Regions from separate parts of the Pseudoalteromonas sp. JSTW genome, predicted to be linked through region 1. Evidence: predicted binding sites of a transcription regulator. Region 1 holds the regulator's gene; each other region holds the start of a gene.
The links. Region 1 encodes sigma-54, which starts transcription at its own class of promoters, with help from an activator protein. Its sites were predicted from a motif close to GTTGGCACGNNNNTNGNNT; they were not measured.
Positions count from the first base shown of each region.

Region 2: the regulator sigma-54 is predicted to act here: its motif matches at 4,876-4,894, upstream of GZH31_RS04075 (DUF1328 domain-containing protein).
Region 3: the regulator sigma-54 is predicted to act here: its motif matches at 4,077-4,095, upstream of GZH31_RS00345 (YggN family protein).

Region 1 covers NZ_CP058972.1:453,513-460,934, forward strand. Annotated here, with positions in the region: gene rapZ (RNase adapter RapZ) at 1-260, opposite strand, end outside; gene ptsN (PTS IIA-like nitrogen regulatory protein PtsN) at 261-713, opposite strand; gene hpf (ribosome hibernation promoting factor) at 717-1,004, opposite strand; gene GZH31_RS02185 (RNA polymerase factor sigma-54) at 1,031-2,527, opposite strand; gene lptB (LPS export ABC transporter ATP-binding protein) at 2,642-3,367, opposite strand; gene lptA (lipopolysaccharide transport periplasmic protein LptA) at 3,364-3,885, opposite strand; gene lptC (LPS export ABC transporter periplasmic protein LptC) at 3,875-4,429, opposite strand; gene kdsC (3-deoxy-manno-octulosonate-8-phosphatase KdsC) at 4,426-4,977, opposite strand; gene GZH31_RS02210 (KpsF/GutQ family sugar-phosphate isomerase) at 4,980-5,951, opposite strand; gene GZH31_RS02215 (calcium/sodium antiporter) at 5,955-6,923, opposite strand; gene GZH31_RS02220 (ATP-binding cassette domain-containing protein) at 7,172-7,422, shown strand, end outside.
Region 2 covers NZ_CP058972.1:867,302-874,723, forward strand. Annotated here, with positions in the region: gene GZH31_RS04060 (hypothetical protein) at 240-1,193, shown strand; gene GZH31_RS04065 (TonB-dependent receptor domain-containing protein) at 1,245-4,211, opposite strand; gene GZH31_RS04070 (hypothetical protein) at 4,413-4,604, opposite strand; gene GZH31_RS04075 (DUF1328 domain-containing protein) at 4,657-4,830, opposite strand; gene GZH31_RS04080 (OadG family transporter subunit) at 5,363-5,611, shown strand; gene oadA (sodium-extruding oxaloacetate decarboxylase subunit alpha) at 5,627-7,405, shown strand; gene GZH31_RS04090 (sodium ion-translocating decarboxylase subunit beta) at 7,416-7,422, shown strand, end outside.
Region 3 covers NZ_CP058972.1:61,246-68,667, reverse strand. Annotated here, with positions in the region: gene GZH31_RS00375 (AzlC family ABC transporter permease) at 1-465, shown strand, start outside; gene GZH31_RS00370 (AzlD domain-containing protein) at 462-761, shown strand; gene GZH31_RS00365 (iron-containing alcohol dehydrogenase) at 768-1,922, opposite strand; gene GZH31_RS00360 (LysR family transcriptional regulator) at 2,074-2,946, shown strand; gene GZH31_RS00355 (glutathione peroxidase) at 3,014-3,496, shown strand; gene GZH31_RS00350 (PA3496 family putative envelope integrity protein) at 3,551-3,739, opposite strand; gene GZH31_RS00345 (YggN family protein) at 4,131-4,931, shown strand; gene GZH31_RS00340 (PLP-dependent aminotransferase family protein) at 4,995-6,428, opposite strand; gene GZH31_RS00335 (DMT family transporter) at 6,539-7,422, shown strand, end outside.

The DNA of each region.
Region 1 (7,422 bases):
CTATCTAAATAAAACAACGTGGGTTTTGCAAAGCCCGGTAAATACTCAAGAATATCGTTAAATTCTTGCTGTTCTTTCGGCAGGTTACGCACATCGATACTTACAGCAATTTTGTCGTAATTATCTGACACACTGCGTACTAACGAAGGAAGCAGGTTTACAGGAATATTATCAACGCAGTAATAGCCTAAGTCTTCAAGTACTCGTAAAGCGACTGATTTACCTGAACCAGAGCGACCGCTGATAATAATTAATTCCATTTATGCCTCTGATGCAATGACTTTAAACAGATCACTATCTGTTTTAGCACTGCGTAGCTGTTTACAAAATTCTTTGTCTTTAAGTCTATCAGCAATTGTTGATAAGGTCTTTAGATGAAGCTGACAGTCACCATCTGGTACGATGAGTGCGACAAAAATATCCACTGGACGATTATCAATTGCATCAAAATTTATAGGTGACTCACTCACAATTACAAATGCGTGTGGCTGATCTGCACCGCTCATACGACCATGTGGAATCGCAATACCTCGGCCAATACCCGTGCTGCCCAATTTTTCTCTGTTCAATAGGGCATTGAGTATATCTTGCTGAGATAAATGAGGGAGCTGCTCATGAGCCAGTTCGCTGATAAATTCGAGAATTCTTTTTTTGCTATTAAAAAGGACCGCAGCTTTGCTGCAGTCCTGGTTAGTAAGTGAACTAAGTTTCATAATTTAGTGTCGAGCTAATTTCTCTTTGTGTTTAATTACTTGACGATCAAGTTTATCGATTAACGAGTCGATGGCTGCATACATATCTTGGTGTTCAGTAGAGGCAAATAACTCGCCTCCGTTTACATGTAAAGTTGCTTCTGCTTTTTGGCTTAGTTTTTCTACATCTAGAATGACATGAACATTATTAATGTGGTCAAAATGCCTTTCTAGTTTCGCAAACTTGGTGTTTACATAGTCTCTTAATGAATCTGTGATTTCTACATGACGACCAGTTAAATTTAGTTGCATAAGCATTTTCCTTCTATGTAAAACGTCTAAATCAGACTCTTACGCTGATTCGACGGAGGTATTGCTAGAGACTCTCGATATTTTGCTATTGTCCGTCTAGCTACTTTAATTCCTTGCTCAGCCAATATATCTGCAATTTTGCTATCACTCAATGGTTTAGCTGTGTTTTCTGCGGCGATTAGCTTTTTGATTAAAGCGCGAATTGCCGTAGATGAACACTCACCCCCATTTTCAGTGCTTACATGGCTGGAGAAGAAATATTTCAACTCAAAAATTCCCCGCGGGGTATGCATGTATTTTTGTGTTGTTACTCGCGAAATTGTTGATTCATGCATTTCGACCATTTCTGCGACATCATTTAATACCATGGGTTTCATGGCCTCAGGACCATGTTCAAAGAAAGCCTGTTGTTGTTGAACAATACAGTTAGTCACTTTTAATAACGTGTCATTACGGCTTTCTAAGCTTTTAATAAACCATTTTGCTTCTTGTAAATGAGAGCGAATAAATTGGCTATCACTGCTTGATTTTACAGAACGTGACATCGCCGCATAGTGGCTATTCACTCTGATTTTCGGCATGCAGTCTGGGTTTAGTTCAACTACCCAACGGCCTTTTATTTTTTTTACGGATACATCGGGTATCACGTATTCAGACTCTTCTCTAACAATTGTATCCGCAGGCTTTGGATTTAAGCTGTGGATCAATGTCATGACTTCTTTCAGCTCACTTTCTTTAAGCTTAGTCTTTTTCATCAAAGTGCGATAGTCACGACTCGCTAATAATTCAATATGTTCTGATAACACCATTTTAGTTTCAGCTAAATAGGGGGTGTCAGCATCGAATTGGCGTAATTGAATACACAAACATTCTTGTAAACTACGGGCGCCAATACCGACAGGATCGAATAATTGGATTCTTTTTAAGACAGCTTCGACTTCATCAAGTTCGATTTCTTCTTCATCGTTATTTTGATTGAAGCTTTCAACAATGTCTTCGCAGCTTACGGTTAAAATACCCGAATCATCAATTGCCTCAACAATCGCAACGGCAATCGCTTCGTCTGTTGGGCTGAATGGAGTTAGTTGTAACTGCCACATTAGGTATTCGTGGAGAGTTTCGGTTGATGCGCCTTGGTAAATTGATTCATCTTCAGGCATTGGACCTGAGGAACTTGATGGGGCAGCACTCATGTACTCATCCCACGTAACATCCATTGCTAAGTCGTCACTTACGGTGTCTTTGTTGAGGGCATCACTGCTTTCTTGCTCGTACTCGCTCGCAGCTTCGTCAGCCGACGCGCTTAGTTGGGTATCGTCAGATTCGGCTTTTTGCTCGTTCTTGCCAATACTCTCTTCTGCATAATCTGCTTCTTCAACTTCAAGCAAAGGGTTAGAGTCTAACGCTTCTTGAATTTCTTGCTGGAGATCCAATGTACTGAGCTGCAACAAACGGATAGCCTGTTGCAGTTGTGGAGTCATTGTAAGTTGCTGGCCCATGCGCAGCTGTAATGATTGCCTCATGTATCCCTAACAATCCTTTTTAGTCTTATCAAACAATAGCACGATGCCGTTAACTATTTATTTGATTTATTGTCATTGTTATAAGTCTAGCAGATGCTCTAGTCGGTGGCGTATTTAAAGCCTGAATTGCTCGCCTAGATACACATCGCGTACAGTTTGGTCGGCTAACACATGTTCAGGTGTACCTGATGCAATTAGCTCCCCATGAGAAACAATGTAGGCTTTTTCACAAACATCAAGGGTTTCTCTCACATTGTGGTCAGTAATTAATACACCAATACCACGATTTTTTAAGTGCTCAATAATTTTCTTTATATCTAACACTGAAATAGGATCAACACCAGCAAAAGGCTCATCGAGCAAAATAAATTTAGGGTCAGCGGCCAGTGCGCGTGCTATTTCAACACGACGGCGTTCACCCCCTGACAATGCCATACCTTGGCTGTCACGAATGTGTTGAATGCTAAATTCATCAAGTAAGCTGTTAAGTGTTTCTTCGCGGCCTTGTTTATTGAGATCTTTACGGGTCTCTAAAATGGCCATTAAGTTTTGATAAACAGTCAGTTTTCTAAAAATCGATGATTCTTGTGGCAAATAGCCAATACCTAAGCGAGCGCGGCTGTGCATTGGCAATAAGGTGATGTCGTTATCATCAATGCTTATTTTACCTTTGTCACTGGGCACTAATCCCACAATCATGTAAAAGGTGGTTGTTTTACCTGCGCCATTTGGCCCAAGTAAACCGACAATGCTGCCAGCTTCTACCTCAAGGCCTACATTTTTTACAACTTGGCGACCCTTATAGCTTTTAGCTAATAGCTCTGCTTTTAGTGTGCTCATGGCTGGCCTTCATCGTTCTTTTTGTTATCAACAGGCACTAAAATAGTGTGTACACGATCGGTCGAGTTTTCATCTTTCTCGGCACTTATCAGTTGCTGTTCCATATCGTATGTAATGCTCTTGGCACTGACTTTTTGGCCTGCTTGAGTCACTTGTGCATTGCCAACGAGTGTTAATAAGCGTTTAGCAACATCGTAACGAACTTCTTCAGCACTGGCGCTCATAATAGTGCCGTCAGCTTGTTTTTCTTCAAAGTAAGCGGGCTTTCCTGTGGCAATAATTAATTCAACCGTGCCTTCAACTTCACCTGCATGTGCTTCGAGTCGATCCGCTGTAATACGACGGTTACCATGTATGATCTCGACATTATCTTCGAAGATACCAATGCCATTTTTTAGCTGACCTTCTTGGCGATCAGAGCTAATGCTGATTGGTGTGCCAGCCTGCTCAGCAGCTGCGCCAGAAAACGCAATCAATAAGCTTGGGATCAGGAGTAATTTCTTAAGTTTATTGGTCATAGTATATGGTTCGTGTATGGTTAGTTAACTCAACAATTTCGGCTTTTAAATCGGCTTTTAAACCTTTACCGGTAATTTTTAAATTCGGTCCTGTCAGCGTGACAGGTTGCTTAGAAAACATGGTCATTTTGTCAATGTCGATGTTAATGTTCTCAGCTTTAATATCTTCGATCATGCCATTATGGGTAAGGTTTTTAGCAACTACATCCCCTTCGAATACAAGCTGATCGTTTTCATATAACGTGGCTTCTTTGGCTTTTACTTGCCAAACTTGCTGATCACCGTAAATGGTGAAAATGGGTTGCTCAAAAAAGGTGAACCCGAGCTGTTGATACAGCTCCATTTTAGCAGCGGCCACTTTATGACTGATTTTACCTTGATCATCATAGGCTGTTTGCTTTAATGCGATTGCGGTATAATCAGGTGTAGCGATAATCTCGTCTTCACTGAGCACTGTGTTTGTCGGTTGATTAAAGTACGGATACCATAACCAAACCATGCTACAAACAAAAACAACACTTAGTAAAATACGGGCTATATTCATGCGCTCGTTCCATCGCTAGTTAGCGGTTTGCCATTTTCTAGCATTAATAAATCAGTTAGTTCACGCACAGCTCCAAAGCCACCAGGTAACAGGGTGGTGTAATGAGCCAGTTTTTTGATTAATGGATGAGCATCATTAACAGCAACGGCAAATCCGACTTTTTCCATAACCGGTAAGTCTGGACCATCGTCACCAATATAGGCAATTTGCTCATCTGTTAAGCTAAGTTTATCTTTTAACTCTTGATAAGCAATGAGCTTATTTTCTTGGCCCTGATAAATATGTTGTACCGTAAGGCTAGTCATTCGCTGCTGAACTATTTGTGAATGGCGTCCCGTGATAACGGCCACCTGAAAACCACTATTGATAAGGGCTTTAATGCCGAATCCATCTTTTGTATTGAAAGCTTTAAGCTCTTCGCCTTGATTGCCTAAATAAATACGGCCATCTGAAAAAACACCATCAATATCACAAATAAGCAGTTTTATTTTTTGAGCACGTTGACTCACGTCTGTGCTTACTGGTTGGTAAAGCTCAGCAAATGTCATGCTTAAAGTACTCCTGCTTTTAAAAGGTCTTGCATGTTAAGCGCGCCAATGGGGGTGTTGCTTTTGTCGATTACAATCAAACCATTAATACGTTTACGTTCCATAATATTAAGCGCTTCTGCGGCCAGCATATCAGCGTGTGCAGTTGTGCATGAGCGAGTCATTACTTGGCTAATTGCGGTGCTGTGAATATCAACCCGTTGCTCTAAAATACGTCGTAAATCACCATCAGTAAAAAGTCCCGATAGTGTGTTGTCATCACCAACAATTGCAGTCATACCGAGGCCTTTTGCCGACATTTCAATTAATGCATCTTTGATACTTTGCGATTCATTAACAATGGGAGTGGCCTCACCTGCGTGCATAACATCACTAAGACAAAGCAATAAACGTTTTCCTAAGCTTCCGCCTGGGTGAGAAAGTGCAAAATCGTCTGCTGTAAAGCCTCTTGCCTCAAGCAGTGCTACAGCCATTGCATCGCCCATGACTAGCGTTGCCGTTGTGCTGGCTGTTGGCGCAAGGCCCAGTGGGCACGCTTCTTTGCTTACTTTAATACACACATGTACGTCAGAAAGCGTGGCCATTGTTGAGTCTGGGTTGCCTGTTAGCGAAATCATTTTTGCGCCAATGCGCTTAATGACAGGAATAATACTGACAACTTCGCTCGTTTCCCCTGAATTTGAAATGCACATAACCACGTCATCACGGGTAATCATACCAAGGTCACCGTGGCTTGCTTCACCTGGGTGAACAAAAAATGCAGGTGTTCCTGTGCTGGCGAGTGTGGCAGCAATTTTATTACCTACGTGGCCTGACTTGCCCATGCCAATAACGATAATTCGCCCAGTACATTGGAACATTAATTGACAGGCATTATTGAAATGCTGGTCAATGTATTGATCAATTTCTTTTAATGCTTGCGCTTCAATTTCGAGTACGCGCTTGCCTTGCGCGATAAAGCTATGTTGCGTCATTGATTATCCTATTTGGCTGAAAATATAGCCTTGATATGCAATAAATGCGACTAACAAAAAGCCACCTTCAATTCTATTGATACGACGTGCACCTTTTAAGTTCAATGACATGGCAATTAACACAATGGTGGCCGCTATCATAATAAGTGCATCGCGGTTAGCGGCTGATGGGTCGATAACCGATGGATTAATAATACCTGCCAGTGGCAGTACAGCCAGCAAATTAAAAATATTTGAGCCAACAATGTTGCCCAGTGCTAAATCGTCTTCATTTTTTAAGACACCTGCAATACAGGCAGCAAGCTCAGGTAAACTGGTACCAATAGCAATAATTGTTAAACCAATAACCAGATCAGAAAGACCAAAATATTTGGCAATATCAACCGCCGAACCCACTAGAAAGTGTGAGCTAATTGGTAGCAAAATCATGCCGACCACAAGCCATAATACTGCCGAACGCGTGCTGACATTATCGGGCACATCTTCACAGGCTTCACTAACAAAAGGGTCATCTTGATTTTTTGCTCGCAATGAAATGATCACTAATCCGGCAATAAATACGGCAAAAGCAAGTATTAAAGCAATCCCTTCGGCGAATGAAAAATAGTTGTCTGAAAATACATACCACGCGCCAATCGATACGATTAACACAAGTGGCATTTCGCGTTTTAGCGTCATTGAAGAAACAGACAGAGGACGTAATAGGGCCGTGACTCCCAGTACAAGCAGAATGTTGGTAATATTAGAGCCAATAGCGTTTCCGACAGCGGTATCCGTTTTGTTTGCAAGTGCTGCAGATGCCGACACCATCATTTCAGGTGCTGATGACCCCATAGCCACAACCGTTAAACCGATAATTAGGGTGGGGATCCCCATATTTTTTGCCAGCGCGGCTGCCCCATAAACAAAACGATCGGCACTCCAAACGAGTGCTGCAAAACCAATAATTAAAATGACAAAAGAAGTCACCATTGTGATACGCCAATATTACTTAAACAGATGACTGCAAATAGTAACAAAACCGAACCTGAAAGTATAAGTAAAAGAATGAGCTGGCAATGATTAAGGGCGGTGTTGTTACAATCTTAATTTAAGCGGGGGTTAAGCCATACGTTATTAGTCTTAGATTCATTTGATAGTAAATATTACAAAATTTTACGATTTGTTTTTTCCATCTTGACTAAAAAACCCTTAAAATGGCAGAACTAGTGAAAAAAGTTATGGAGAGCGACTTGTCGCAATCAATAGTAGAAATCAAGGATGTAACCTTTTCACGGGGCGATAGAATCATATATAAAAATATGAGTTTTAACATTCCGAAAGGCAAAATAACCGCTATCATGGGACCCAGCGGCATTGGTAAAACCACCATGTTGCGTTTAATTGGCGGTCAACTTAAGCCTGATTCTGGTGACATTTTATTTGAGGGCAACAGTATTCCAAGCATGTCGCGCAAGGAGCTGTACGCTGC
Region 2 (7,422 bases), 410 kb from region 1:
ATTTGATACATGAAGTTTATCATTTTTAGAAAAAAACTACCGTAGTTGGTTTTCATTTTGTTGTCATTATGAGAGCTTATACCAACCTGCAATATTACTTAATCATTCAGAGGGGTTAAACCTGACGCAAGCTGCGTTAAAAGTTTCTATCTAGAACAACGTAATGATGAAGCTTTTCGCCTTGCTATTGCCCGTTTTATCTGTCTCTAAACAGCTTAATTAAGCTACCTAGAGTTTAAGTGAATGCGTTTTTAGGCGAAAATATTATGCTCGTTAGCTCATTATCTTTAGCTCTTACAGTGGCCACTAACTCGTTTTTAGTTATGGCAGACATGCCTTATACACCGATTGATGAAATTAACCTTGCTAAGCCCAATGGCAAGTTAGCAAAAGCTGTTGCGACTACACCTCATGGCTTTTTGATGCATTTAGGTGATATGAAATCTGGCTCTCTTGCATGTACCAATGAACTCTTAACAAGCAATAAACAACTACTTACTTCTCTTTCTTCTCAGCCATTTATTTACACGCCTGGCGACAATGAATGGACCGACTGTGACCGTGCTACGCTAAATCCCCGTTTTGATGAACTTGAGCGATTAAACTACGTTAAAGGATTAATGTATGACGAAGCATACGTTAAAAAAGCGAAGCAGCTCGAGGGCTTTACACAGCAGGCCGATATGCTTGAAAACGCTCGCTGGCAGTTTGACGGAATAGAGTTTCGCACTTTGCATATACCAGGTACGTTTAATGGCCGCTCTCAAATACTAAAAACTGATAAACATGTTGCACTCGATGCGGCCGATACACGAGACAAGCTCAATGTAAATTGGTTAAATCAGGCGTTAGTTAATCAGAGTGCGAAGGCATATGTGTTTGGCTTTCAAGCCGATATCTATCGTTCAACTAAAAAGCAGCCATGCGCTGATTCACGCCGAAGCGACTGCGACGCCTTTAAAGTATATCGAGATGCAATCAATGACTTTGCAAAGCGCACTGATAAGCCGGTGTTGGTAATGCATGGTGATACACCCCCATACTGTCAGCAGCAACTGGCTGATAATTTAACCCGTTTGAATGTACCCGGCGACTTTGAAGTAAGTGATATAGCGAAGGTGAGTTTAGTCGATGGTAATTGGCAAATTAACAGTATGGCGTCAGGGAAGGTATTAACTGTTCAATGTAAGTAAAAAATTAAGTAAAAAAAGAGCGGCTTTATAAGCCGCTCTGGTTTTAAGTTATTAAAACTTTAACTTCACACCCATTTTAAATTGACGACCTAAAACGTCATAGTTACTTGGGAATGTGTTACCTGAGTTTGAGCTTGTATCACCAGCTTCACCACCCACTACAGGTGGCTCTTTTTCAAACATGTTATCAATACCGAATGTAACATTCATGTATTCGGTAACATGATAGCTGGCAAATAAATCGAAGTAATCGTAGCTTTCAATACTTCTGAATTCTTCAAAAACATTAGGTGCTTCGATTGGCTCAACATCAACACCATCTATATGGCGCCATTGTAATGAAACCGTAAAGTCTTCCCAAATCCAGCTAGTACGTTGTACCCAGCGTAATTCAGAAACAGGATCACAGCTTGTGCTGAAATACCCTTTACAGTCAATAATGCGGGCAGTGCTGGAACTTTGTGATTCTTGAGTTAGGTATTTGTTTACATTACCAGAGAACTGCAATTCGCCCATATCATCAAGCAAAATACCAAAATTAAACCCAAGCTCTACACCCTCGGCGCGTTGGTTTTTTAAGTTGGTCGTAAATTGCTCAATACCCGCGCCAGCAATTGTTAAATCACCCCCAATGCGGTTGATTTTTGCACACTCGTTTGCATCGCCAAGTACATAACATGCATCTAGAATTTCCTGAGCTGAGAAGTTACCAATAATATTATCAATATCAATATCGTAGTAATCGAGTGTAATTGTAAAGTTTTCAACTGCACTGAACTCAGGCGTCCAGACAATACCCGCAGTAAATGTTTCTGCTTCTTCAGCACCAGGTGGGTTTAAAGGATCGCTCCCGCTGATAACTTGCACTTGACCAGATATTACATCTTGTACATTACCTACTTGCGCGTCAGTCATGCCAGTTGAAATACAAAGTTGTCTCAACGTTGCATCAATATTAGCGGCATTTGCGACAGAGCAAGGATCTTGTTGTGCATTGTCTAAGCCTGTGACTACAGGTGATGCAATCTCACCAACATTAGGTGCACGTGTTGCTTGTTGTTGCATTACACGAACAAGTACATCACTTACAGGGCGCCAGTTAAAACCGAGCTTCCAAGTTTCGTTACTACCAACAGTGTCATAGTCTGCCCAGCGGAAACCAAATTCAACATCAAGTGTTTCAGCACCAGGTAACCCATCTAACACAGGTAGGTAACCTTCTAAAAATACCTCATCAACTTTAAAGCCACCCGAAATTGGTAGCTGGTTACCACCGGCTCCCCCTTGGCAGCTTGCAGGGGCAAGTTTTAAACATTCATCCGGTTCAAAAAGGCCTTTTTCGCGACGATTTTCGTAACCAAAGCTCATCGAAAGTGGCGCACCTGCACCTGGAATTTCGATAAAATTAATGGCGCCATTAACCGTTGCGGTGAAAATTTCTTGGCTGTATTTTTGCTGTTGCAGGGCGATTGCTTGAGCGTATCCTGCCATTTCTTCAGTGATTGTACCGAAACCACCAAATAAATTGATTGGCACACAGCTAGAATCACCATTTTTACAAGTGACACCATCTGTTGTATCAAGAGCATTTTGAATATTAGTTAGGTTAGTATAGCCGCCACGCACTGTGGTTCTGTTAGATTCACCATATTGGTAGCTAACATCGTATTCCCAGTCATCAAGGAAGAAACCTGTCACACCAGTTACAAGTTGGAATTGCGCACTGTCATAACGTTCTGTTCTTGCGCCAAGTTCTAACGTTCTACGACGAAGTTGAACTTTTAAATAGTCTTCACTATCAACGATACCATTGCCATTGACGTCTTGCCAGTTGCTATCATCTAAGCTTCCAGCTGCCAGAGCTGCTGTTGCTCCGTCAATCATAAATTGTCTAGCTTGGTCACCAATTAGTGGATTAGCAAGCGGTAAGTTGAAGCTTGAACCAAATGTTCCAGATGGTGCGACCTGAGTATCAACACTGGTATTTGTGTAGTTGAAGCTTGAATATACTTTATGCTCATCAGTTAAGTTATATTTAGCAATGGCTGTAGCAGAATAACGCTCTGAAGGTGTTTGGTAGAAGTTATAAGGGTTAAAGTTAAATACACTACAGGTGTCTGGTTGCAATGTTCCGTCATTTCTAAATTGCCCAGAACCTGTTGTACCCGCACCTACAATCGCAAATCTCGTAGGGAATGCTGTTGTTGAACCGCCACTTTCAACAGAGTTTGGACCGCTACAATCTGCTGGTGCTGGAATTGGGGGTTCACCATTGAGGAATTGCTCGTAGTTAGCACCTGTTTTAGTTTCTATACCGAGTAGGCCCAACGGACGGTCACCCAGTAAGATTTGATCACGTTGGCTCCAGCCTAAAGAGAGAACCACATTGCCTTTATCATCTTCTAAATTAGAGCCGATTGTAAGAGCTATGCTGTCTTTATCGCCATCACCATCACCTGTTTCAGAGTGCTTAAAGTCTAAATCAACGCCTTGGAAGTCATCTTTTAAGACTACATTCACAGCACCTGCAATCGCATCTGAGCCGTATACCGCAGAAGCACCACCGGTAATAATGTCAATTCTTTCAATGAGGGCTGTGGGGATTGTTGAGCTATCAACAGACCCATTATAGTTGTATGGAATCATCCGGCGACCATTCATTAACACTAAAGAGCGTTGTGAACCTAAGCCCCTTAAGTTAATGGTTGCTGCACCGCCAGAGCCATTATTTACGTTACTACCGTCTCCAGGGATTGTAGAGGGAAGGGTTCTAAGGATTTGCTCTACTTCAGGTTCTTGTTGATAACCTAGTTCTTTTTCTCCAATTGAAACAATAGGGCTTGCAGAGACCGCACCAGGTTGTCTAATCCGACTACCGGTGACTGATATCACTTCGAGATCTTTTTTTGCTTCAGTTTCTTCTTCGGCTGAACTTGTTGGTGCATACAGTAAAACTGATGACACGAAGCCTGTACTAATTGCTAATCTTATAGCATTAGATAGTTTGCTGGTTAACATTGTTATCTCCCAATAAATTATAGTTGGCTAGAAAACAATGGAATACTGCTGATAGTCCATTCTTAGCAATATCAGCTTAGTATACATATTAGGTAAAAGTAAAAAAATACTTCGTTATTTTGTATATGTTTTTCAAAAATACCAATGCTTTACGAAAAAAAGCGACTTATAAAGCCGCTTTTTTTCGTAAAGTCTCTATTTTTAGCAGTTAGTTTCTTCTGCTTTTACACCTTCTTTAACTTCTTCGCATGCATCTTCTACTGCATTTTGAGCGTCGGTTACTGCCTCATCAATGCGCTCACCAGCTTCTTCTGCTGTGTTGTCTTCACACCCCATAATAAATAAAGCTGAAAATAGGGCGATAGTAGCTGCTTTTAAAGTTGAATTTTTCATAATGAAATTCCTTGTAAATAAATTAGTAAAGTAAATTGCTGTTGGTTTGTTATTACTTAGGTACATTGCCTCTAAGAGCACCTGATATAAGTGAAATAACAAGTAAAACTAAGAATATAAAAAATATGATTTTAGCTATGCCTGCTGCGGCCCCTGCAATACCGCCAAAACCTAACACTGCAGCGATTAGCGCTATAACTAAAAAAGTAACTGTCCAGCGTAACATAATGTTCTCCTTGGTTATTTAATTTCGTTTCGGTTGATTAGACTGAAGCGAGTTCCATACCAAAGTTTTAAAGTCCTTATTTTTCAATTTGTTAGTTTTTTTTCGGTTTTTTTTGTGGCGTGTCGTTTGGTAATTATTACGAGTGATCATGTAACTTATTCATAGTGATAATTTTTCAACTTCTATGCTGAAAGTGGACGCCTGTGAGTATGTTTTCTTGGTAAGACCAATTTAACCTGTATGGCATACAAGTTACCAAACCCCTTGCTTTAGCTGATTTTTACGCTGCTACGTTACACAGTTAACTATTTTTACATATAACTTTTGACTATATTGAGTATTTTTATCGTCTATATTGGGTAGTTAATTGCCGTAATGGCTTGGTGTTAATTAATTGTTTGATGTGTTACCCTGTAATTAATTGGTTTTACCAATTGACAATAAAGCTTTAAAAATAAGTTTTGTTTGTTATTATGAGTGTATAAATATTCGATTTAAGTGTTTTTTTATTCTGAGTAGCGAGGGGAGCAGTATGGATATTGGTGGCTTACTTACAACCGCAGCCAGCTTAATGCTAACGGGTATGGTGGGTGTATTTATCTTTCTCAGTATTTTGATTTCAGCCGTACTGCTGATGTCGAAATTGTTGGGGCGATTTGAAAACTCTGCGAGCTCAGTTCCAGTCCGAACCGCAAAATTACAGCCTCAGCAAGGGGTACCACCGGCACATATTGCAGCTATCAGCGCTGCTATCGCTCAATTTAGAAATAAACAACAATAACGGAGCAGCTTGAACATGGCTAAATTAAAACTAACCGAATTAGTATTGCGTGATGCGCATCAATCTCTCTTAGCAACGCGTATGCGCCTAGATGATATGCTGCCTATTGCCGAAAAGCTTGATCATGCAGGTTATTGGTCTATTGAATCATGGGGGGGAGCTACTTTTGACTCCTGTATCCGTTATTTAGGTGAAGACCCTTGGCAGCGTATCCGTGAGCTAAAGGCGGCAATGCCAAACACTAAACAGCAAATGTTATTACGCGGTCAAAACCTTTTAGGTTATCGCCACTATGCTGATGACGTTGTTGAAAAATTTGTTGAACGCGCCCATAAAAATGGTGTTGATGTATTCCGTATTTTCGATGCGATGAATGATGTACGTAACTTAGAAACGGCGATTAAAGCGGCTGTTAAAGTGGGAGCGCACGCGCAAGGGACTATTTCGTATACGGTAAGCCCTGTTCATACGCTTGATATGTGGTTAAAACTTGCTAAACAATTAGAAGAGCTTGGTTGTCACTCTATTTGTATTAAAGATATGGCGGGTTTATTAAAACCGTATGAGTGTGAGCAACTCATTAAAGGGTTGAAAGAGACAGTTTCAATTCCGATTGCTATGCAATGTCATGCGACTACAGGGCTTAGCACTGCAACATATCAAAAAGCAATTGATGCAGGTATTGATATGCTTGATACCGCAATATCGTCAATGAGTATGACGTATGGCCACAGTGCCACTGAAACAATTGTGTCAATTGTTGAAGGCACAGAGCGCGATACTGAACTCGATTTAAATCAACTTGAAGAAATTGCTGCGTACTTCCGTGATGTTCGCAAAAAGTATGCGGCATTTGAAGGCAGCTTAAAAGGGGTTGATGGTCGAATTTTACTCGCACAAGTGCCTGGCGGCATGTTAACTAACATGGAAAACCAGCTTAAAGAGCAAGGTGCAGCAGATAAATTAGACCAAGTATTACTTGAGATCCCGCGTGTTCGTGAAGACTTAGGGTTCATTCCGCTTGTTACACCCACCTCACAAATAGTAGGAACACAAGCGGTACTTAATGTATTAACTGGTGAGCGTTATAAAACAATCACTAAAGAAACTGCCGGTGTACTTAAAGGTGAATATGGTGCGACACCAGCGCCAATGAATAAAGAGCTGCAAGAACGCGTCCTTGATGGTGCTGAACCGATTACTTGTCGCCCTGCTGATAAACTTGAGCCTGAACTTGAGAAATTAGAAGCCGAGCTTTTAAAAGAAGCCAAAGAGCAAGGCTTAGAGCTTGCTGATGAAGTAATTGATGATGTGCTTACTTATGCATTATTCCCGCAAATTGGCTTGAAGTTTATTAAAAACCGCCATAACCCTGATGCATTTGAAGCAGTTCCAACAGCTGAAACTGCCCAGACTGAAAGTAAACAACCTACGTCAGGCAAAAATGCCGTTAAAGCTGAGCAGTATAGCGTAAAAGTTGATGGGAAAGTTTACGATGTCGTAGTAGCGCAAGGTGGTGAGCTTAAAGAAGTTACTCTTAAAGACAGCGAATTAATTCCACAATCGGCATCAGCGTCAGCGGGTGAAACGCTCAATGCGCCATTGGCGGGTAATATCTTTAAAATTAAGGTAAAGCCGGGCCAAACGGTAAATCAAGGCGATGTGGTTATCATTATGGAAGCAATGAAAATGGAAACCGAAGTCCGTGCTGCACATACAGGCACTGTCGCTGAAATCTTAGTAGCCGAAGGTGACTCAGTTACCACTGGCGATGCTATGATTTCGTTAGCGTAGGGGATAGAAGATGGATG
Region 3 (7,422 bases), 390 kb from region 1:
TCAAGACACTTTTTGTATGGCCTAGCCATCCGCCATAAAGTCATTGATCAACCATTTGGTTGGCGTTTACCTGTCAGCTTTGTTTTAACCGATGAGTTATTTGCTTTTTCGCATCACCCTAAAGCCTACCAAACAAAGCTGCGCCTTATTTATGCTTTAAGTGCTGGCTTTAGTTTTTATATCGCATGGAACATATGGACATTGCTTGGTATTGTTGCTGGCAGCTTATTGCCCGATTTAACAAACCTAGGCCTTGATTTTGCTATTGCCGCCACTTTTATTGCATTAGTGGTGCCAGGGGTGAAAAACCTCGCAACTCTTGCCACCGTCGTCACCGCAGGAGTCGTTGCAACCCTCCTTAAAAGCCACGGTTTTCAGTTATGGTTAGTAACAGCAGCACTGATTGCTATGTCGGTTGGGTACGCAATTAGCCGCTGGCAAGCAAAAGAGGAGCATAGTGCATGATGACCACGATTGTATTAATGGCGTGTATTACTTTTTTTACGCGTTACTTGTTTCTACACCGCGCTTTGCCTTTTAAGGTAGGCCCTAAAATGCAGCAGTTTTTGAGTTTTAGTGCTCCTGCCGTGCTCACTGCTATTTGGGTGCCCATTGTATTTATTAATGATGAAGGGATTAATTTAGATTGGCAAAATCCCTACCTAATTGCTGCAGTACTTTCCGTTATTGTGGCTTACAAAACACACAACATTTACTACACAACACTGGCAGGGATGGGATTATTTATAATCTTGAGCTAACGCAACTTATACGCTGGCGAGCAAAATAGCGCGGCTTTTCTCAAGTGTCACTTGCTCACGCTCACCCAGTGCAGTCATACCATGGCGCTCTAACTGCGCAACAAGCTTATCTGCCACACTGTCGTCTAAGTTATAATCGCTCAAACGTGTTGGCATTTTAACACTGTGGAAGAAAGCTTCCGTTGCAGCTATCGCGTGTTCAATTGCCGCCTCTTCATTGGTAATATCCAGTCCCAGCACACGTTCTGCATATTGTAGTAACTTACCGCGCTTAGTGTCTTTTTGCTCAGCCATCATGCGTGGTAATACAATCGCTAGGGTTTGCGCATGATCAAGGCCGTACACTGCTGTCATTTCATGCCCTATCATATGTGTTGCCCAATCTTGAGGTACGCCCGCACCAATCAACCCATTTAATGCCATTGTTGCTGACCACATAATATTAGCGCGCACCTGATAATTTTCTGGCTCTGAGAATGCTTTAGGCCCTTCTTCAATGAGGGTCATTAAAATTCCTTCGGCAAAGCGGTCTTGCAACTTTGCACCTACATCATACGTAAGGTATTGCTCCATAGTATGTACAAATGCGTCAACAATCCCGTTAGTCACTTGGCGCTCTGGTAATGAAAACGTTACTGCGGGGTCAAGTACCGCAAAACGAGGGCGCACATACTCACTGGCAAATGGAAGTTTATCGTGAGTTTCAAGGTTTGAGACAACACTAAAGGTATTCGACTCAGACCCCGTTGCAGGCAAGGTCAGTACCACACCGAGTGCAACCGCCGATTTTACTTCTGCGCCGTTTGCTAAAATATCCCAAGGCTCACCCGTGAATTCAGCCGCAGCGGCAATAAACTTACTGCCATCAACCACAGAACCCCCACCTACAGCCAGAATGAAATCAATCTGCTTTTCTTTAACAAGCTCTACGGCTTTCATACAGGTTTGGTAACTTGGGTTTGGCTCAATACCTGCAAACTCAAACCACGTATGCTCACTTAATGCTGCTTTAACCTGATCATAAACGCCATTTTTCTTAATGCTGCCACCACCATAAGTGACGAGTACTTTGGCATTTTTAGGGATTTCTGACTGAATCTCTTTAATCTGTTGCTCACCAAAATGAATCTTGGTTGGGTTTTCAAAACTAAAATTTAACATGTGGCTTCCTCATCGTTGATGTGAGTTTTTATCAGTGAATAAACCATTTTAGTTATTTTTATATAGGGATAAAGCGGTAAAATAGATAATCACTTTTGCAGTAATGCAATAATAATTAACGTAAACTCACACTAGCTAGAAATCTTAGGATATGAATATGTGGCAAGGTTTAGACGAATTTTTATATGTTGTTGAGCAAGGGAGCTTTACCCATGCAGCCAAGGCGATGGAGGTCTCTACTTCACATATTAGTAGGCAAATTCAACAACTTGAAAACCGCTTAGGGTCAGTCCTTTTTCAGCGTACCACGCGAAAAATAAGCCTGACAGAGGCCGGAAAAGAATATGCGATCAAACTTAAAGCAATCCGGCAAGAGCTTATCGATGCGAATAACCAGTTACAGGGTGAGCAACGCCAACCTAAAGGGCTTATTCGTATTACAGGTGCCGGTGAATTTGTTGCCAATCAAGTTGCACCGAAAGTTGCCGAATTTGTCAAACGCTACCCAGAGGTCGAAGTCGAAATCGACTTCAATAGCCGTAATGTCAATTTAGTTGAAGAGGGCTTTGACTTAGCCGTTCGTTTTGGCCGCATGGAAGACTCCAATCTTATCGCCAGACCTCTTTGCAAGCGAATAATGACGCTTGTCGCAAGCCCTGAATACCTAGCCAACCATCCACGCTTAACGCACCCTTATGAGTTGACTGAACACAATTGCCTAATCGCGATGAGAAAACGTTGGCGTTTTAACATTGATGAACACATCAAAGAAGTCCGTATAAATGGCAATTGGCGCAGCAATCACCCTCAAGCCATTCTAAGTGCAGCTATTGCTGGCATCGGAATCGCGCATTTGGCACACGACATTGTTGAGCCCTATATTGCAAAAGGGCAACTTGTAACAGTGCTGGATGACTTTCAAGTCAGCGACAACGCCTCTTGGTTGGTGTATCCGCGCAAAGATCTCTTGCCTTACCGCGTACGTTTACTAATTGAGCACCTTACCAATGAATTCGCTGAATAAAATTCACACTTTCAGAAATAAGGCAAGCGGGTTAGAATCAATCAAATAATAATAAAAAGTCACTATTATGAACGAATTTTATCAACTCTCAGCAACCAACTTACAAGGCCAAACGGTTCACTTTTCTGATTTCGAAAATAAAGTCGTTTTAGTCGTCAATACAGCGAGCAAGTGTGGTTTTACACCACAATACGAAGGCCTGCAAAAATTGCACGAAAAATACCATGATCAAGGCCTCATTATTATTGGCTTTCCGTGTAATCAGTTTGGTAAACAAGAGCCCGGTGACGCAAAAGAAATTAAGGAAGGCTGCCTCATCAACTATGGCGTGAGTTTCTTAATGATGAGTAAGGTGGATGTCAATGGTGAACATGCTCACCCTGTCTTTAGGCACCTAAAATCAGAACTACCGGGCTTTATCACCCGTAAAATAAAGTGGAACTTTACAAAGTTTCTGATTGGTAGGCATGGTAAAGCAATTAAACGATTCGCGCCCCTCACTAAACCAGAACACATCGAGTCTGCAATTATTACAGCACTGAGCAAATAAACCTCGAACCAAAAAGCAATAAAGAGGCAATAGCCTCTTTATCTAAATTTATGCTTAGTCGTTCATGTACTCATCAAAGTCGTCTTCGCCTAAGTTTCTGCGCAAGCGTTTTTGCTCAAGATAGTCTTCCAACTTCTTCTTAACGCGTTGCTTTTTCTTGTCGTGTTGATTACGCCCGACCATTTCGTACTCGTCTTCAACAAAATCGTCATCTAGCGCATCATAACTAAATGTCTTACCCACAACCCACTCCATAAAGTGTTTGAGACCAATTCAGGAGATTAAAATTTGCTCTGTGAATTGGCAAAGATTAAAAAGCTCAGTGGTTATTTAGTATGTAAAAAACCACCAAAATAAAGCCACACCGCCATGCTAAAGTGGCGATATGTCAATATTGTGAATAAATAGCGCTAAATTTGATTTCTGAAAAGTGAGAGTTTTTTATCGTTTCGATAAAACACATTTATCCATGTGTGTTTTTTAGTTAATTTGACTAAAAAATGGCTAAAAAACCAAACAGCTTTCATTTTAAAAAACCACAAAAACAACATAACTCAATGAAAATAAACACAATAAAAACCTTGGCATTAAGTTTGATTATTTATTTTCGTCATTTCAAACAGGAAAGAAAAAAATGAAAAAGTTATTGTTAGTAAGTTCTTTATTTATCGCAACCAGCGCTATGGCTCATAACGATAATGATACGCATATTTCATTCAGTGGTGAGCAATGTGATGTTGAGTTCAAGAACGATGTTCGCATCACGCCAAACGAATTAGAAGTGTTCACTACTGATAACCGCACAATGAAAATCATTGATCAAAATAACTTATACATTGATGGCGAAAACATATCGCTGAATGCATCTCAACAACAAGCTATTGCAAATTACTCAGATAGCTTACGTAGCCAACTACCCGAAGTGGCAAACATTGCTCTAGAGGGTGTGAAAATTGCCGGTGTTGCAATTGAAGAAGTGGCAAACGCATTCAACATTAGTGGCTTTGATGACATCTCGGAATTAATGGATGAGATTAGTGTAGAAGTGCAAAATACCTTTTACCAACAAGGTGCATTCACCATGGGTCAGCAAAGTTTTGAAAAGTTTGGTCAAAATTTTGATGAACAATTCGACCAACAAATTGAGTCTGCAGTTGAATCGGCAATGATGCAATCAATGGGCAGTATTTTAGTTGCGCTAGGCTCTGAGCTTCTTGGCTCGGGTGGTGATATGGACACGTTTGAACAGCGCATGGAAAACATGGGTGAACAAATCGAAGCGCGTGTAGAAACACAAGCAGCGCAACTTGAAAAACGTGCCGACGCATTGTGTGGCAGCTTTGCCGATATTGCTCACAAAGAGCAACAGCTCGTTGCTTTAGTGCCACAACTCAAAGAATACCAACTGTTCACGTTCAAACAGAACACCCTGTAATGCATTAACATCCCTGAACCAATCTACTTGGTCTTATGGCGCAGAGCTTGCTCTGCGCTTTTTTTATTTTTTTGCAAGTACGGTTAGTTGTGACAACGTTTTGAGCGCGTCTTCCAAACGCTCTGACCAAGGCAAACCATAGCTTAATCGAAAACAGCTGCGGTATTTTTTCCCCGCCGAAAAAATAAGCCCAGGAGTAATACTAATCCCCGCATCTAATGCTAAATGGAATAGTTTAACGGCATCATATTGGCTCCCTAAGTCCACCCAAATAACACACCCTCCCTGCGGGTTACTAATACGTGCACAACTTGGCATATATTGCTGCAGGCACCAAATCATTCGCTCTTTGTTGGCACTTAGTCGCTGGCGTAATAAACGAATATTTCTGTCATATTCACCACTGGCAATAAATTCATACAAGGTCCATTGATTGATCAATGGCGCTGAGCAGCTCAAGGCTCGTTTAAAACGTCTGGCTTGTTCAGCAAACTGGCCCGCAATAATCCAACCAATCCGATAACTCGGCGCAGCCGTTTTTGAAAATGAGGCGCAGGTGATCACCAATCCTTTTTTAGAGTAAGCCTGCGCTGGTGTAGCACGTTTTGCGGTGTAATGTAGGTCACCGTATACATCATCCTCTATCAGCACAACATCACGAGCCTCAAGTAAAGCGACCAGCTGTTCACGCTTACTATCAGGCATAAAACTCCCCACGGGGTTATTCAATGAGGTAGAGAACACGCATGCTCTTATATCATGCTCATCTAGCGCCTGTTGTAAGTCATCTAACCAAATGCCTTCATCTGGGCATAGTGGGATTTCCAGCGCTTTCAATCCTAAACTTTCAATTAACTCAATGATGCCAAAGTAACAAGGTGATTCAATCGCAATCACATCACCAGGTTTTGCCACGCATTTTAGTGCAATGGCAAGCGCTTCTTGTGCCCCATTGGTGATCACCAATTCATCGCTCGCCACACCAATTCCGAAATCTAAATAACGATGAATCAATTGCTTTTTTAACGGAGCAAAGCCATCCATCGGCCCATAATTAATTACCGTAGCTCCGGCCAATGTCATCACTCGGCGCATCGTTCGTGCTAATGCTTTATCGGTGGGTGCCGCAGCAATTGGATTAGCAATACCAAACGGGACAACATTGGCTTTGTGAATTGCGCTATAAACTTGCTCTATCAGCGCTTGCTTGTTGACAGTCATTGGCTCGCGGCTTAATTTCACGCGCTTGGGTCTTGATTGATTTAACTGCGATGATTTTAAAAAGTATCCCGACTTCTCTCTCGCTTCAATCAACCCTTGCCCCTCAAGAAGCTGATAGGCCTGCTTAACGGTAGGAATACTGACATTAAGCTTTTCAGCCATTTTTCGCAATGAAGGGAGTTTTTCACCGGGTAATAACGATCCCTGTGACGATAAATCTCTTACTAACTGAGTCACTTGCTGATACAAGAACTCACTGTTACTGCGACTGATCACTTGTGACATAGCCCACCAAACTGTATAGGTTGCATTTGTAGTTTTCTGTATATGTTAAGTATACAGAATCAACTTAAAATAAACACACTTACCCTATTTAGGCAATAAAGATGAAAAGCGCCGCTCTTTACCTTGCAACTGTATTGATCTGGGGATCAACGTGGCTGGCTATTGAGTTTCAATTAGGTGATGTCGCCGTTGAAATTTCTTTGTTCTATCGTTTTGCGATTGCCGCCATTTTAATGTGGGCATTTGTGTTATTTAAAAACCTGCCGATGCGTTATTCATGGCGTGATCATGGTTTTTTTACCCTACTGGCATTATTTAACTTTGGTTTGAACTACCTAACACTGTATTGGGCACAAAACTACCTTAGTTCTGCCATGGCCTCCATTGCATTCTCAATGCTATTAGTGATGAATATTATTAATACCCGACTGTTTTTTTCGAAACCAATCGCCAAGCGAATTTACGTTGGCGCATTGTTAGGCGTTTTGGGTATCGCCAGCTTGTTTTGGCCACAAATTCAGCAGTTCGACTTGAGTAATGGTACGTTGGTCGGGTTACTACTTGCGCTGTCAGGGACCTTTGTGGCTTCATTAGGTAATATGATCAGCGTCCGCAATTCTCAGCGTGATATTGGCGTTATGCAGGGGAATGCATGGGGCATGCTTTACAGTGCTATTGGCTTAGCCGTGTATGTATTAATAAGCGACGTGCAACTGACATTCACTGCACCTGCAAGTTACTGGGTATCGCTACTTTACTTAGCCATATTTGGCACTGTCATCGCATTTGCTTGTTATTTTGCGCTGTTGAAAAATATTGGTCCCGAGCGCGCCAGTTACGTCATTGTATTATTTCCTCTGGTTGCAGTCGTACTGAGTACATTGTTTGAAGGGTTTGAGTGGCAAACCAACACATTTATAGGGTTTAGTTTAGTGCTATTTGGCAATGCCATTGTATTAACGCCCACACAACGAATTAAAGCGTT